One region of the Marinobacter sp. NFXS11 genome, then DNA from elsewhere that is predicted to be linked to it. Evidence: predicted binding sites of a transcription regulator. Region 1 holds the regulator's gene; each other region holds the start of a gene.
What was found. Region 1 encodes LexA, which represses DNA repair genes until DNA is damaged. Its sites were predicted from a motif close to CTGTNTNNNNANACAG; they were not measured.
Positions count from the first base shown of each region.

Region 2: the regulator LexA is predicted to act here: its motif matches at 1,671-1,686, upstream of recN (DNA repair protein RecN).
Region 3: the regulator LexA is predicted to act here: its motif matches at 2,067-2,082, upstream of recA (recombinase RecA).

Region 1 is NZ_JAGDDV010000001.1:794,023-798,197, forward strand. It holds gene J3362_RS03750 (gamma-glutamyl-gamma-aminobutyrate hydrolase family protein) at 1-334, opposite strand, end outside; gene J3362_RS03755 (amidoligase family protein) at 327-1,328, opposite strand; gene lexA (transcriptional repressor LexA) at 1,544-2,155, shown strand; gene J3362_RS03765 (cell division inhibitor SulA) at 2,198-2,689, shown strand; gene J3362_RS03770 (hypothetical protein) at 2,694-2,954, opposite strand; gene J3362_RS03775 (DUF6586 family protein) at 3,006-3,518, opposite strand; gene J3362_RS03780 (DUF1329 domain-containing protein) at 3,743-4,175, shown strand, end outside.
Region 2 is NZ_JAGDDV010000002.1:50,961-55,135, forward strand. It holds gene dnaK (molecular chaperone DnaK) at 1-797, opposite strand, end outside; gene grpE (nucleotide exchange factor GrpE) at 890-1,489, opposite strand; gene recN (DNA repair protein RecN) at 1,744-3,423, shown strand; gene fur (ferric iron uptake transcriptional regulator) at 3,528-3,938, opposite strand; gene J3362_RS09365 (outer membrane protein assembly factor BamE) at 4,061-4,175, shown strand, end outside.
Region 3 is NZ_JAGDDV010000003.1:158,356-162,530, reverse strand. It holds gene mutS (DNA mismatch repair protein MutS) at 1-1,432, opposite strand, end outside; gene pncC (nicotinamide-nucleotide amidase) at 1,515-2,015, shown strand; gene recA (recombinase RecA) at 2,180-3,226, shown strand; gene J3362_RS16405 (flavodoxin family protein) at 3,247-3,717, shown strand; gene J3362_RS16400 (PilZ domain-containing protein) at 3,733-4,110, opposite strand.

The DNA.
Region 1 (4,175 bases):
CGCCGCGGCAAATCCCGAGCACGGGAATGCCAATGGCCTCAGCTTGCTCAAGTAGCGACTGATCGGTTTTATCCCGCTTTCGGTCATAGTTTGCGGTAACCTGCGGCTCCTGCCCATAACGTTCAGGATGGACGTGCGTGCCGCCTGATAGCACCAGGCCATCAAGCATGGGTACGGCAACGCGGGAACCGGGGCGAATGTAGTGGGTCCGGGCGCCGTGGAGGCGCAGGCCAAGGCTGATCAGGCGATGGGCAAGGCTTTTGCGAGCGGGACCACTGATGCCGATCGTCAGGCCCGGAACCTCAAGCTCCTGTTCTTTGGACTCTTCAGACATACCCGTTTTTGGCCAGCCAGTCGCCAGTGGTTTCCCGCCAGCTGTGGGTCAGGTTGTGAAGATTCAGTTTCCGCCGCTCCCGGAACAGCTGCCGCATGTCGGCCAGGTCGTCGGGATTGTTGGCCAGCTGCTCCAGAACGACCCAGTCGTTCCACACGGTTGAGAAATGCCAGCCGGGATTGTCGATGTCGCAGTCCGGCAACCGGTAATGCAGGGTTGGCCTGCTTTTTATCCTCGGATCCTGAACATGGCGTTCTAGGCGATCCTTGTCTAGGTGGGCAAACAGTGGAAGCAGGTCAAGCGCGCGATTGCGGGTAGGATTGAACTCCAGGTAATCCTCCATGAGCTCCCCGAGGTTTGGATGATAGTTGTCTTCCATCAGGAGCTCGGTGTAGCGGCCGTGCCAGGGTTCGATGTAGGTCGTAAATTTGCGGCTGACATCCAGTTGATGCCGGTGCTTGAGCCATTCATAAAGGGCTGCGAACGCCTGGAAGTAACGAACCAGGGTCTCCGGGCTGAGGTCGGGCAACTCGGGATTCAGCTGCAGGCCAAACGCAAAATAGATGGCGTCCCGGCTGCCCAGTGCTCCGGCCTTTCTGAGCTTGTCGACGAGAGTTTCAATCACCTCGACGCTGGAAAACCTCAGGGGTGGGCTTATGATCTCGAGGGGCACCACGCGTTCGGCCGCGGCGTCGATCACATCCATCGCCTGTCCACCGAGTTCACGAATAGATTCGGGGAGGCGTTCATCCGCCAGATCAAGATCCTTGATCGGATCGGAATCAAGCTCAACCGTAAAGTTGCCGAGGTCTGTCTGCAAGGTTGTCACATACCGTGACTTGAGCTCGGGAATGCCGTCCAGCATCTTCGCCGCCAATGTGACCAGCTCCTCGTAGCCCAGACCAGACAGTTCGATCTCGACGCCAACCCGGCGTTCCTTCCCTTCGCTCGTCTCTAGGATGTCAGGCATCCTGCAGGCACTGACTTGGGTCATGGTGCTCCCTGGTTCGTGAGAAATCGTGCCCCAACCATATCACACCGCTGTTGATCTTCATTATTAAGCAGATGCAAGAAAATCAGGGAGCCGACTTTACACTGGATAAAACACTGTATATAGTCAGTTTACTGTATAAAAAAACAGGGCAGCCGGAGCCACTCTTCCGAGAGGCTAATGTTTGCAGCGGCCCGATCCCGAAATAGCGGAGTAGCTTGATGAAGCTGACAGCAAGGCAGTCCCAGGTACTGGATATTATTCGCCGATACGTCGACGAGACCGGCTATCCGCCAACTCGTGCTGAAATCGCGGCAGAACTGGGCTTCCGTTCGGCCAACGCCGCGGAGGAACATCTTCGGGCATTGGCAAGGAAAGGTGCCATCGAGATGGTGCCGGGAGCCAGCCGCGGCATTCGTCTGCCTGAGGCGGAAGAGGACCTGGGGCTCCCGGTCATTGGTCAGGTCGCTGCCGGTAGTCCGATCCTTGCTCAGGAGCACATCGAGGATCACTGCACACTGCGGCCGGAATTCTTTTCGCCGTCTGCAGATTATCTTCTGCGGGTCCGGGGTATGAGCATGAAAGACATCGGTATTCTCGATGGCGACCTGCTGGCAGTTCACAGCACCCAGGATGTTCACAACGGCCAGGTCGTTGTTGCCCGGGTTGGCGATGAGGTAACGGTAAAACGCTTCCGCAAAGAAGGTTCGAAAGTCTACCTGCTCGCCGAAAACGAAGAATTCGCACCGATCGAAGTAGACCTGACCGAACAGGAGCTGTTCATCGAGGGTCTGGGTGTTGGTGTTATCCGCCGCTCTGACCTGCACTGAGCGGTTCGGACAGCCTCAGATAGATTGAATAACGGGTGAATTATGGAACAAATGAGCTTTAATCAGAATCTGGCCTACAACCCCAATGCTCTGTCCTGTTCAGTGCCGGCAACCGCCGCCCGCGAGCGACGTTCCGTCATTCGCGCCCGACGCGCTCCGGAATCCACCGAGCCCAAAGTCTGTGGCAATGTGACGGAAATCATTCTGCCGGAAGGCCAGGTAGAAAATTTCCAGCTGCTGTTGCCAATGCTGACCCAGCTTAATCAGGAAAAGCGCTGGCTGGCCTGGATTGATCCGCCTCAGGCGCTGGTCAGCAAGTGGCAAAAAATGCACGGTATTGTGGCCGGCGAATTGCTGGTGCTGCGTTCAACACCGGACTATCCCGCCCAGGAACTGGCTGAGCGAGCCCTCAGTGCTGGCACCTGTCACGCGGTGGTCATGTGGACCCGTAAACTGGGCCGCACTGCCTTCGAATCCTTGCAAAGAGCCTCGGCTGAGGGCAATAGCCACGGCGTTGTTCTCAGGCAGCGTTAACCGATCAATGCAGAGTGTAGGAGGGCTGGGCGTCTGAGGCGTCCAGTTCGTCATCTTCCCAGTCAATATCGTGGGCAACATTGCCTACGGCCTCAATGCCAGCAGCAATCATTGCTTTGGCAACCGACATATCCCGGTCTTCCATCATTTCCCGGGCTTCTTCCGAAAAAGAGATTTTTACCAGTGGCGCACTGTCATCATCAATGCGGCGCAGGGCGTAATCGCCATTGGTCAATTGCACGATTTCAAAAAACGATGGTGACATTCAATAAACCTTCAAGTTAATACGATTTGAATAACCGGAGCTGGGAGTGGTTTACCACTCGCTGTGCTGCTCTTCCAGATCGTCGGCAAAATGTTTGACGGCGGTCAGCGTTTTCATCAACGCAGACGACGATCGGTCTGGGCCGGAATCAGCCGACACCGCAATGATGTTCTCTTCGCTCACGGTTTTTTTGGTCGCCGGGGGTCTGCTTTGTGCGTGCTCGAGCTGCTCCAGATGGTTCCACCAACTTCCCGATCGCTGCTCCAGCTCCTTCAGGCGGCTAATTTCACCCGGTTCTGGGCCGATAAGAGCAACCAGCTCATCCAGGGTTGAAGGTTCCTCTGATTTTCTCTGGTATAGCCTCGCAATCATGACCAGCAACAGTTTTCGAGACCGCAAAAGCAGCTCAATCGACCCCTGGATAGCGGCCTCTCGGCGCAGCGCCTGTTCCGCTTCGTTGGGACGTTGTTCTTGACCCTCGGCTGTGGGCCGGTCGAGTGGCTGAAGCAGCGTACGGGCGAGAAAGAGTTTTTGAGAAACCAGTGAGTGCCATTGCGAGGCCATGGAATACCTTCAATCCCCCAGCGCGGGTGTAACCCCTGAAAATTAATTGCTCACTATACCATTTTCGGTATCAAATTTCTTCCACTCTCTTTGCGGCCAGGTTTCACAATAAAACACAAACATTCACTTGAAACGACCGTTTGAATTTGGCAAAAAGGCGCCCGGCTGTGCGAGTTCTGCTCGTGGCGGCTACCCAACAGCATGAATTTCTGGAGGTGTAAGGGATGCGAAGCCAACTCGTTGCAGGTGTCGCACTGGTTTTTCTCGGGTTTTCCGGACAGGCCCTGTCCAAGGTCACGGCCGCCGAGGCCGAGCGGCTGGGTGGTGAACTGACCCCGGTCGGAGCCGAAAAGGCGGGCAACCGCTCAGGCAGCATCCCCGAATGGACCGGAGGTTTGGCCACGCCGCCGGACGGCTGGCGTGAGGGGCAAGTGGAAATTAACCCGTTTCCCGAAGATGAGGCTCTTTTCGTTATTACGGCCGACAACCTGGAGCTCTACAGGGACAAGCTTTCAGACGGTCACATTGCCATGCTGGAGAAGTATGGGCCCGACTTCTTTATGCCGGTTTACCAGACCCGACGGACCGCCGCGTTTCCCGAGCATGTCTACGACAAATTTCGTGAGAACGCGCTGACAGCTCAGTTGCTGGACAACG
Region 2 (4,175 bases), on a different contig from region 1:
CCGGCTTCTTTCAGACGCTGCATGGCCAGAGAGTCGCCGCGCAGATCAATACCGCTGTCTTTCTTGAACTGGTCTGCCAGGAACTCGATGATCTTCATATCGAAGTCTTCACCACCGAGGAAGGTGTCGCCGTTGGTCGCCAGCACTTCAAACTGATGCTCGCCATCCACATCAGCAATCTCAATGATGGACAGGTCAAAGGTACCACCGCCGAGGTCATAAACTGCAACAGTGCGATCACCGCTCTTCTTGTCCAGACCATAGGCCAGAGCAGCTGCAGTCGGCTCGTTAATGATGCGTTTCACATCAAGACCGGCAATCTTGCCAGCGTCCTTGGTTGCCTGACGCTGGCTGTCGTTGAAGTAGGCCGGCACGGTGATAACCGCCTCGGTCACTTTCTCGCCAAGATAATCTTCGGCCGTCTTTTTCATCTTCTTGATGATTTCCGCAGAAACCTGCGGGGGAGCCATTTTCTCACCCTTCACTTCCACCCAGGCGTCGCCGTTATCTGCCTTGGCAATCTTGTACGGCACCATCTTGATGTCTTTCTGAACGACGTCGTCTTCAAAACGACGACCAATCAGACGCTTGATGGCGTACAGGGTGTTGTTCGGGTTAGTGACCGCCTGGCGCTTGGCTGACTGGCCAACCAGGGTCTCACCATCGTCGGTGTACGCGATGATAGACGGGGTGGTGCGATCACCCTCTGCGTTTTCAATTACCTTGACCTTGTCGCCATCCATGATGGCTACACAAGAGTTGGTGGTTCCCAGATCGATACCGATAATCTTGCTCATTGAATCACTCCAATTCTTCTGAATGCTTTCCCGGAGGGCATTTGCCTCCGCTTTCGCTATTTACTGGCTATATTGGCGCTTTAATCGGCTTTTCAAGCCTGCTCATCAATTTTTGGTGCATCTTCCGCCTTGGCGACCACTACCATGGCCGGCCTCACAACGCGGCCATTCAGCAGATACCCTTTCTGCACCACGGCGACCACACTGTTCGGCTCTGCATCCGGAGCCGGCACCATGGACATGGCTTCGTGATGCTGGGGATCGAACGGTTCGCCCACCGGGTTGATCTGCTCAACGTTGAATTTCTTGAGACTGGACATGAACAGGCTCAGGGTCATTTCAACGCCTTCACGGATGGAGGCAACCGCATCGCCCGAGTCCTCATGCCCCTCAGTGCTCTCGACGGCCTTTTCCAGGCTGTCGGCAACCGGCAGAAGCTCTTTAACGAACTTTTCCAGGGCAAACTTGTGGGCCTTCTCCACATCAATCTCCGCTCGACGGCGCACATTCTGCATCTCCGCCTGGGAGCGCAACATCTGCTCCTGAAATTCCTGAACCTGAGCCTGGAGCGCTTCCACGTCGGAGGTTTCGTTGTCGCCAGCTTCGCCTTCTGCGGACTGGGCTTCCTCTTTCGCAGCCTCGAGGGCTTCATTCAGTTCCTCGTGCTCATTCCGGTTCTCGTCAGTGCTCATGGCTACTCCTGCTTGATCGAAAGCGGCCCGCTGTCAGTGGCCGGTTAAACATGGGATCCGGCCCCGGCGAGCCGGAAAATGTCGTTGCGAACGGATATGGGGCCCGCTCTTCAGGTTTCAACCACCAATGCCTGCAATCCTGAAGAAAATCCCTCAAGCAGGTTTGCAAACGATAAAAACCCTGTATATATTCACAGTCACTGTATACATCAACAGTATTAGCCGGTCTCAGGAAAAACGCGGAGGTTATCTGCATGCTGACTCAACTTACGGTTTCCAATTACGCCATCGCCGAACGGGTGGAACTCCAGTTCAGCAAGGGCATGACCGCACTGACCGGCGAGACCGGCGCCGGAAAATCCATTGTGCTGGACGCCCTGGGCCTGGCCATGGGCGGTCGCGCAGATGCCGGCGCCGTCCGCCATGGCGCCAAGCGTGCAGACATCACAGCCACCTTTGATGTAACCGACATTCCCGAGGCCAGCAACTGGCTGGCAGAGCATGAACTGGATGACGAGAACGACTGCATCCTGCGCCGGGTCATCAGCAAGGATGGTCGCTCCCGCGCCTACATCAATGGCCAACCCTGCCCCCTGAATCATCTGAAGGAACTCGGCGGCGTGTTGATGGATATTCACAGCCAGCACCAGCATCAGTCCCTCTTGCGCAAGGAAACCCACCGCAAGCTGGTGGACGAGTTCGCCGGCGTTGAGTCCCTGGCCGCTGAAACCCGGGAAGCCTGGAAATTCTGGAACCAGATCCGCCAGCGGCTGACCGAACGCCAGCAGAATGCCGATGAAGCAGAGGCCAAACTCCAGCTTTTGCGGTATCAGGTGGAAGAGCTGGATCGTCTGGCCCTGGAAGAGGGCGAGCAGGAAAACCTGGAACAGGAGCAGGCGCAGCTTAGCCAGGCGGATACGGTTCTGCACAACAGCCATCAGGCCGCCCTGCTTTGCACCGAAGATGAAACCAGCGCAGTGGATCTGGTGCGTCAGGCGTTACAGCAGCTGGAGCAGCTTCCTGTGGATGTTCCCGCACTGGCAGACACGATCCAGATGCTGAACGAAGCCCAGATCCAGATCAGTGAGGCCGGCGACAACCTTCGCCACTTCGTCGAGGACTACGAGGCCGATCCGGCTCGATTGGCGGAAGTGGAAGAACGGCTGAGCGCCATCTACCAGATGGCCCGCAAACACCGGATTACACCGGAAGAATTACCGGAACTGCATCAGCGCCTGAGTGCCGAGCTGGCCGAGCTGGACGGTGGAGAAGGCAGCCTGGAGCAGCTGGCCGCAGAGCTGGACAGCCAGCGCGGACGCTTCGATGAACTGGCCGGGGAGCTGTCAGAGGCCCGTGCCAGGGCCGCCGCCGAACTGGATCAGCGGGTCGCAGCGGAGCTTGCCCAGTTAAGCATGCCCAACATGCAGTTCATTACTCACCTGAACCGCAGCAATGGTGGGGAGCCGGCACCCCACGGACTGGAAGAGATTGAATTCCTGGTCAGCGCCAACCCTGGGCAGCCTGCGCGGCCACTGGCCAAAGTAGCCTCCGGCGGCGAACTGTCGCGGATCAGCCTTGCCATCCAGGTGGTGGTTGCCCAGACATCAACCACACCCACACTGGTCTTCGATGAAGTGGATGTCGGCATTGGCGGCGGCACGGCCGAGGTGGTTGGCCGACTATTACGGACTCTTGGCGGCAACGGGCAGGTGCTCTGCGTCACCCACCTGCCGCAAGTGGCCGCCCAGTGCCATCAGCACCTGTTTGTCAGCAAATTCACCGAGCAGGATGCCACCTTCTCGAAAATCGAGACGCTGGACGATCAGGGCAGAATCAGTGAAGTGGCGCGAATGCTGGGAGGCGTGGACATGACCGAACATACGATCGCTCATGCCAGGGAAATGTTTTCAAAGGGGCAGGCAACCCATCACTGAGCCGCGAGCAACTATCCACTACCCCTCTCGATCCTGAGAGCTGTTGGGGCGGGCCATAAACCCGCCCCTTTTTTCGTTCCTTCAGCCAACGGCCCGAGCCAGGCTCAGGACTTGATCGGCTTTACGTACAGGATCAGGCTGTGGTCGACGATTTCGTAACCGTGTTCTTCGGCAATCTTCTTCTGTCGCTCTTCAATGACCTCGTCGACAAACTCGATTACCTCACCCGTCTGGGTGCACACCATATGGTCGTGGTGGTCGTCGCCGGCCATCTCGAACACGGCATGGCCGCCCTCAAAATTATGGCGCAGTACCAGCCCTGCTGCTTCAAACTGCGTCAGCACCCGGTAGACTGTTGCCAGCCCCACGTCATCGCCTTGCTCCAGAAGCTTCTTGTAAACATCTTCGGCACTGAGGTGATGCTCCTCCGCGGTCTCCAGAATATTGAAGATTTTGACCCGCGGAAGAGTCACTTTCAGACCGACTTTTCGTAATTCGGCGTTTTCGGATGACATGTTACTATTCACTCTTTGGTGTGCCTCACGGCTTCCGGTATGATGAAGCCGCCATTGAACGGTTAAACCGTGTCACACCTGCCTCTGGCAGGCGATTTCAAGATAGAGGATTTCCCCCGGCGATGCAAAAGCTCACAGCTCTCATTCTCACTTTCGTTCTATCCGGTTGCGTTTTCCCGGGCGTCTACAAAATCAACGTCCAGCAGGGAAACATCGTTACCGATGAGGAGCTGACAC
Region 3 (4,175 bases), on a different contig from region 1:
TGTAGTAGCCGTGAACCCGGTTGTAACCCACCTTCAGGGTGCTGATGCCGGTGCGGTCCCGCTCCCGTGTCTCCACATCGAGCAGATACTGGCCTGCGTTCTCGCTGATGTTGCGAAGCTCGTCCAGCTCCTCGTCGAAGCCTTCCCGAATGACGCCGCCTTCGCGGATCACCACTGGCGGATTTTCGATAATGGAGCGCTCGAGAAGTTCCGCCAGTTCCGGGTATTCCCCGATGGTGGTGGCGAGTTTGACAATGTGATGCGAATTCACCGGTTTCAGGGTTTCCTGAAGATCCGGCAGTGCCTGAAACGCATCCCGCAGGCGGGCGAGGTCACGGGGACGGGCTGAGCGGAGGGCGACCCGGGCCAGGACCCGCTCAATGTCGCCGACGGCTTTAAGAAGATCGTGTACCGGTTCGTAGTGAAACCCGTCGAGCAGCGCGGACACTGCCTGCTGACGCTGCTGGACGATGTCCACATCCCGCAGTGGGCGGTTCAGCCAGCGCCGAAGCTCGCGCCCGCCCATGGACGTTGCGGTGCGGTCCATGACCCAGGCCAGAGTGTACTGGTGCCCGCCCATCAAGTTGGTGTCGATCTCCAGATTGCGTCGGCTGGCGGCATCCATTATCACCGCTTCATCCCGACGCTCGCGGGTCAGCTTGCGAATATGGGGCAGGGCGGTGCGCTGGGTTTCCTTCGCGTACTGCAGCAGGCAGCCGGCAGCACAAACGGCGAGGTTCAGGTCCTCGCAGCCAAAACCGGTGAGGTCCCGCACCTGCAGCTGCTGGGTGATCACGCGGCGAGCGGTATCGGATTCGAACAGCCAGGGGCCCTGGCGCCGAATTCCGGTAAAGCCCTCCAGAACTTCCTGGTAAGGAAAATCTTCGCTGATCAGGATTTCCGCCGGGCGTACCCGCTGGAGCTCCCCTTGCAGGGCTTCAAGGTTTTCCAGCTCGGAGACGGCAAAGCGGCCGCTGGAGATATCGAGCGAGGCAAAACCGAACTGTTCCCGGTGGTTATAAATGGCCACCAACAGGTTGTCCCGGCGGTCTTCCAGGTAGGCATCGTCACTCAGGGTTCCTGGTGTGACAATCCTTACCACCTGCCGGTCGACAGGTCCCTTGCTGGTTGCCGGGTCACCAATCTGCTCGCAGATGGCGATGGATTGACCTGCCCGAACCAGCCGGGCAATGTAGCCCTCAGAGGAGTGATAGGGGATGCCGGCCATAGGGATCGGATTGCCGCCTGATTGGCCCCGGGCGGTGAGGGTAATATCCATCAGCTCGGCCGCTTTCTTGGCGTCTTCGTAAAAAAGCTCATAGAAATCCCCCATGCGGTAGAACACGAGTTCGTTGGGGTGCTGACCCTTGATCTTCAGGTACTGCTGCATCATGGGGGTGTGCTTGGAAAGATCGGTCTGAGCTGCTGACATGAACGGGTCCGGGTAGCCTTGCTTTGGATGAAGGCGTGAATTGTAAGAAAATAACCGCCGTGATGAAACGAAGGAGGTCATTATGCTGGCCAGCGATCAGGAATTGGAAGAGGCAGGCAACCGTCTCGGTGAACGACTGCTGGGAACCGGCCGTACAGTTGCTACAGCGGAGAGTTGCACTGGCGGCTGGGTTGCCAAGGTACTGACCGACCGGGCCGGGTCCTCGGCTTATGTGCTGGGTGGCCTGGTCACCTACAGCAATGAGGCCAAGCAGGGGCTTCTGGGCGTAACCCGGAAATCGCTGGATGAACACGGTGCGGTCAGCGAACCGGTGGTACGGGAAATGGTTGCCGGTGCCCTGGTGGCCACAGATGCTGACGTTGCCGTTGCGATCAGTGGTGTGGCAGGGCCCGGCGGTGGCAGCGAGGACAAGCCTGTGGGCACCGTCTGGTTTGCCTGGGGCAGCAGTCCGGCCTCCACCGTGGCAGTGGTAAAGCACTTTGGGGGCGATCGTGATCAGGTTCGCCGGCAGGCCGTTCTTTTTGCCCTTCAAGGGGTTAACGATTTTGTGGGCGAAGTCTGACGGCTTTCACATCCGGAGGGGTTGGTCTCTTCTGCGGGTTATGTTTTAATACTGTTCAAATATACAGGGAATTGGCTGTTCAAGCTGTACGGATTCCCGATTCACTATTTCGCTGCCAGCCTTTTCCTGAGGGTGGCGGCCCAGGCGACAGAGGGTTTGCACTGATGGAAGACAACCGCAAGAAAGCATTGAGCGCAGCACTTGGACAGATTGAGCGCCAGTTTGGCAAGGGCGCCGTCATGAAAATGGGCGATCATCCTCGCGAAGCCATTCCTGCGGTCTCCACCGGTTCCCTCGGCCTGGACGTTGCCCTGGGTATTGGCGGTCTTCCATATGGTCGAATTTGCGAAATCTACGGTCCGGAAAGTTCCGGTAAGACGACGCTCACCCTCCAGGTAATTGCCGAAGCACAAAAAGCCGGCAAAACCTGCGCATTTGTGGATGCCGAGCACGCGCTCGATCCGGTTTACGCCGAAAAGCTGGGCGTCAATGTGGACGACCTTCTGGTGTCCCAGCCGGATACCGGTGAGCAGGCCCTGGAAATTGCCGACATGCTGGTTCGTTCCAATGCGGTAGACGTGATCATCGTGGACTCCGTGGCGGCCTTGACCCCGAAAGCGGAAATCGAGGGTGAAATGGGCGACAGCCACGTTGGTCTGCAGGCGCGACTGATGTCCCAGGCGCTTCGCAAGCTGACCGGTAATGTCAAACACGCTAACTGCCTGATGATTTTCATCAACCAGATCCGTATGAAAATCGGGGTTATGTTTGGCTCGCCCGAAACCACCACCGGTGGTAACGCGCTGAAATTCTACTCCTCCGTTCGCCTTGATATCCGCCGCATTGGTGCCGTAAAAGACGGTGACGAAGTGGTCGGTAACGAGACCCGCGTGAAAGTGGTCAAGAACAAAGTATCGCCGCCGTTCAAGCAGGCCGAGTTCCAGATTATGTACGGCAAGGGCATCTACCACATGGCCGAAGTCCTGGATATGGGCGTCAAGGAAGGCTTTGTCGACAAATCCGGGGCCTGGTACGCCTACAATGGCGACAAGATCGGCCAGGGCAAGGCCAACGCCTGCAAGTTCCTGGAAGAAAACATGGACATTGCCAACGAAATCGAAGCCAAGGTTCGGGACAAATTGATGCCCAAGCCTGAACCGAAGAAAGACGCTAAAGAAGAGCCCGCAGAAGCCAACGGCGAGCTGCTCTAAGCTTGATGTAGGGAGGACGTATGGATGACATGAAGAAACTTTTGATTGTTGCCCATGCGCCTTCCCCGAACACCCTCCGCCTACGAGAAGCTGTGGAGGAGGGGGCCCGCCATGAAGACATCGAAAACGTTGAAGTAACCGTTCTGGCACCGTTGGATGCCGGTCCCGACGACGTGCTTGCCTGCGACGCCATCATTCTCGGTACCACTGAGAATCTCGGGTATATGAGCGGTGCCCTGAAGGACTTCTTCGATCGAAGCTACTATCCCTGCCTTGAGAAAACCCAGGGGTTGCCGTTTGCCTACTATATCCGCGCTGGACATGACGGCACCGGTACCAATCGGGCCATCGAGAGCATTACCACGGGGCTACGCTGGAAATTGATGCAGGAACCCCTGATCTGCAGGGGCGAGTATCGGGATGAGTTTCAGGAGCAGTGCCGTGAACTGGGGATGTATGTGGCCGCCAGCCTTGACGCCGGTCTGGCGTGAGACTTCAGGGCTGCCTCAACTGGCGAACCGGTTGTAAAAGCCTTCAATCCGCGACAGGGCATTGTCTACTGTGCGTGAGTACCCTTTCTTGTCCAGGCAGTAACTGAATTGGACGCTGACGCGATAGCCGGTCTGGAAGGGCTGGCACTCCACGACCCGGGCACAAACCCGCGATTCGCTGATGTACTTGCCGTCAAAATCCATGAACAGACGGGCGCCCGGTTCTACTGGCCTGGGGCAAAGTACTGCCATTCCGTAACGGTTGAGGTCCAGGCAGGTAACCGGCGTGGGGTGTTTGCCACGACCAAAGAAGCCACGTTCCCGGAGCTGGACCTTCAGGCAGGAGGCGGGGTAACGATCCTTGATTCTGCGCTCTGCGGAATCACTGGTCATACGCTGGCGTCCGTTGCGTGCATTGTCTTTATGGTTGGGAGAAGAAGTGTAGTTCCGGAAAGGCT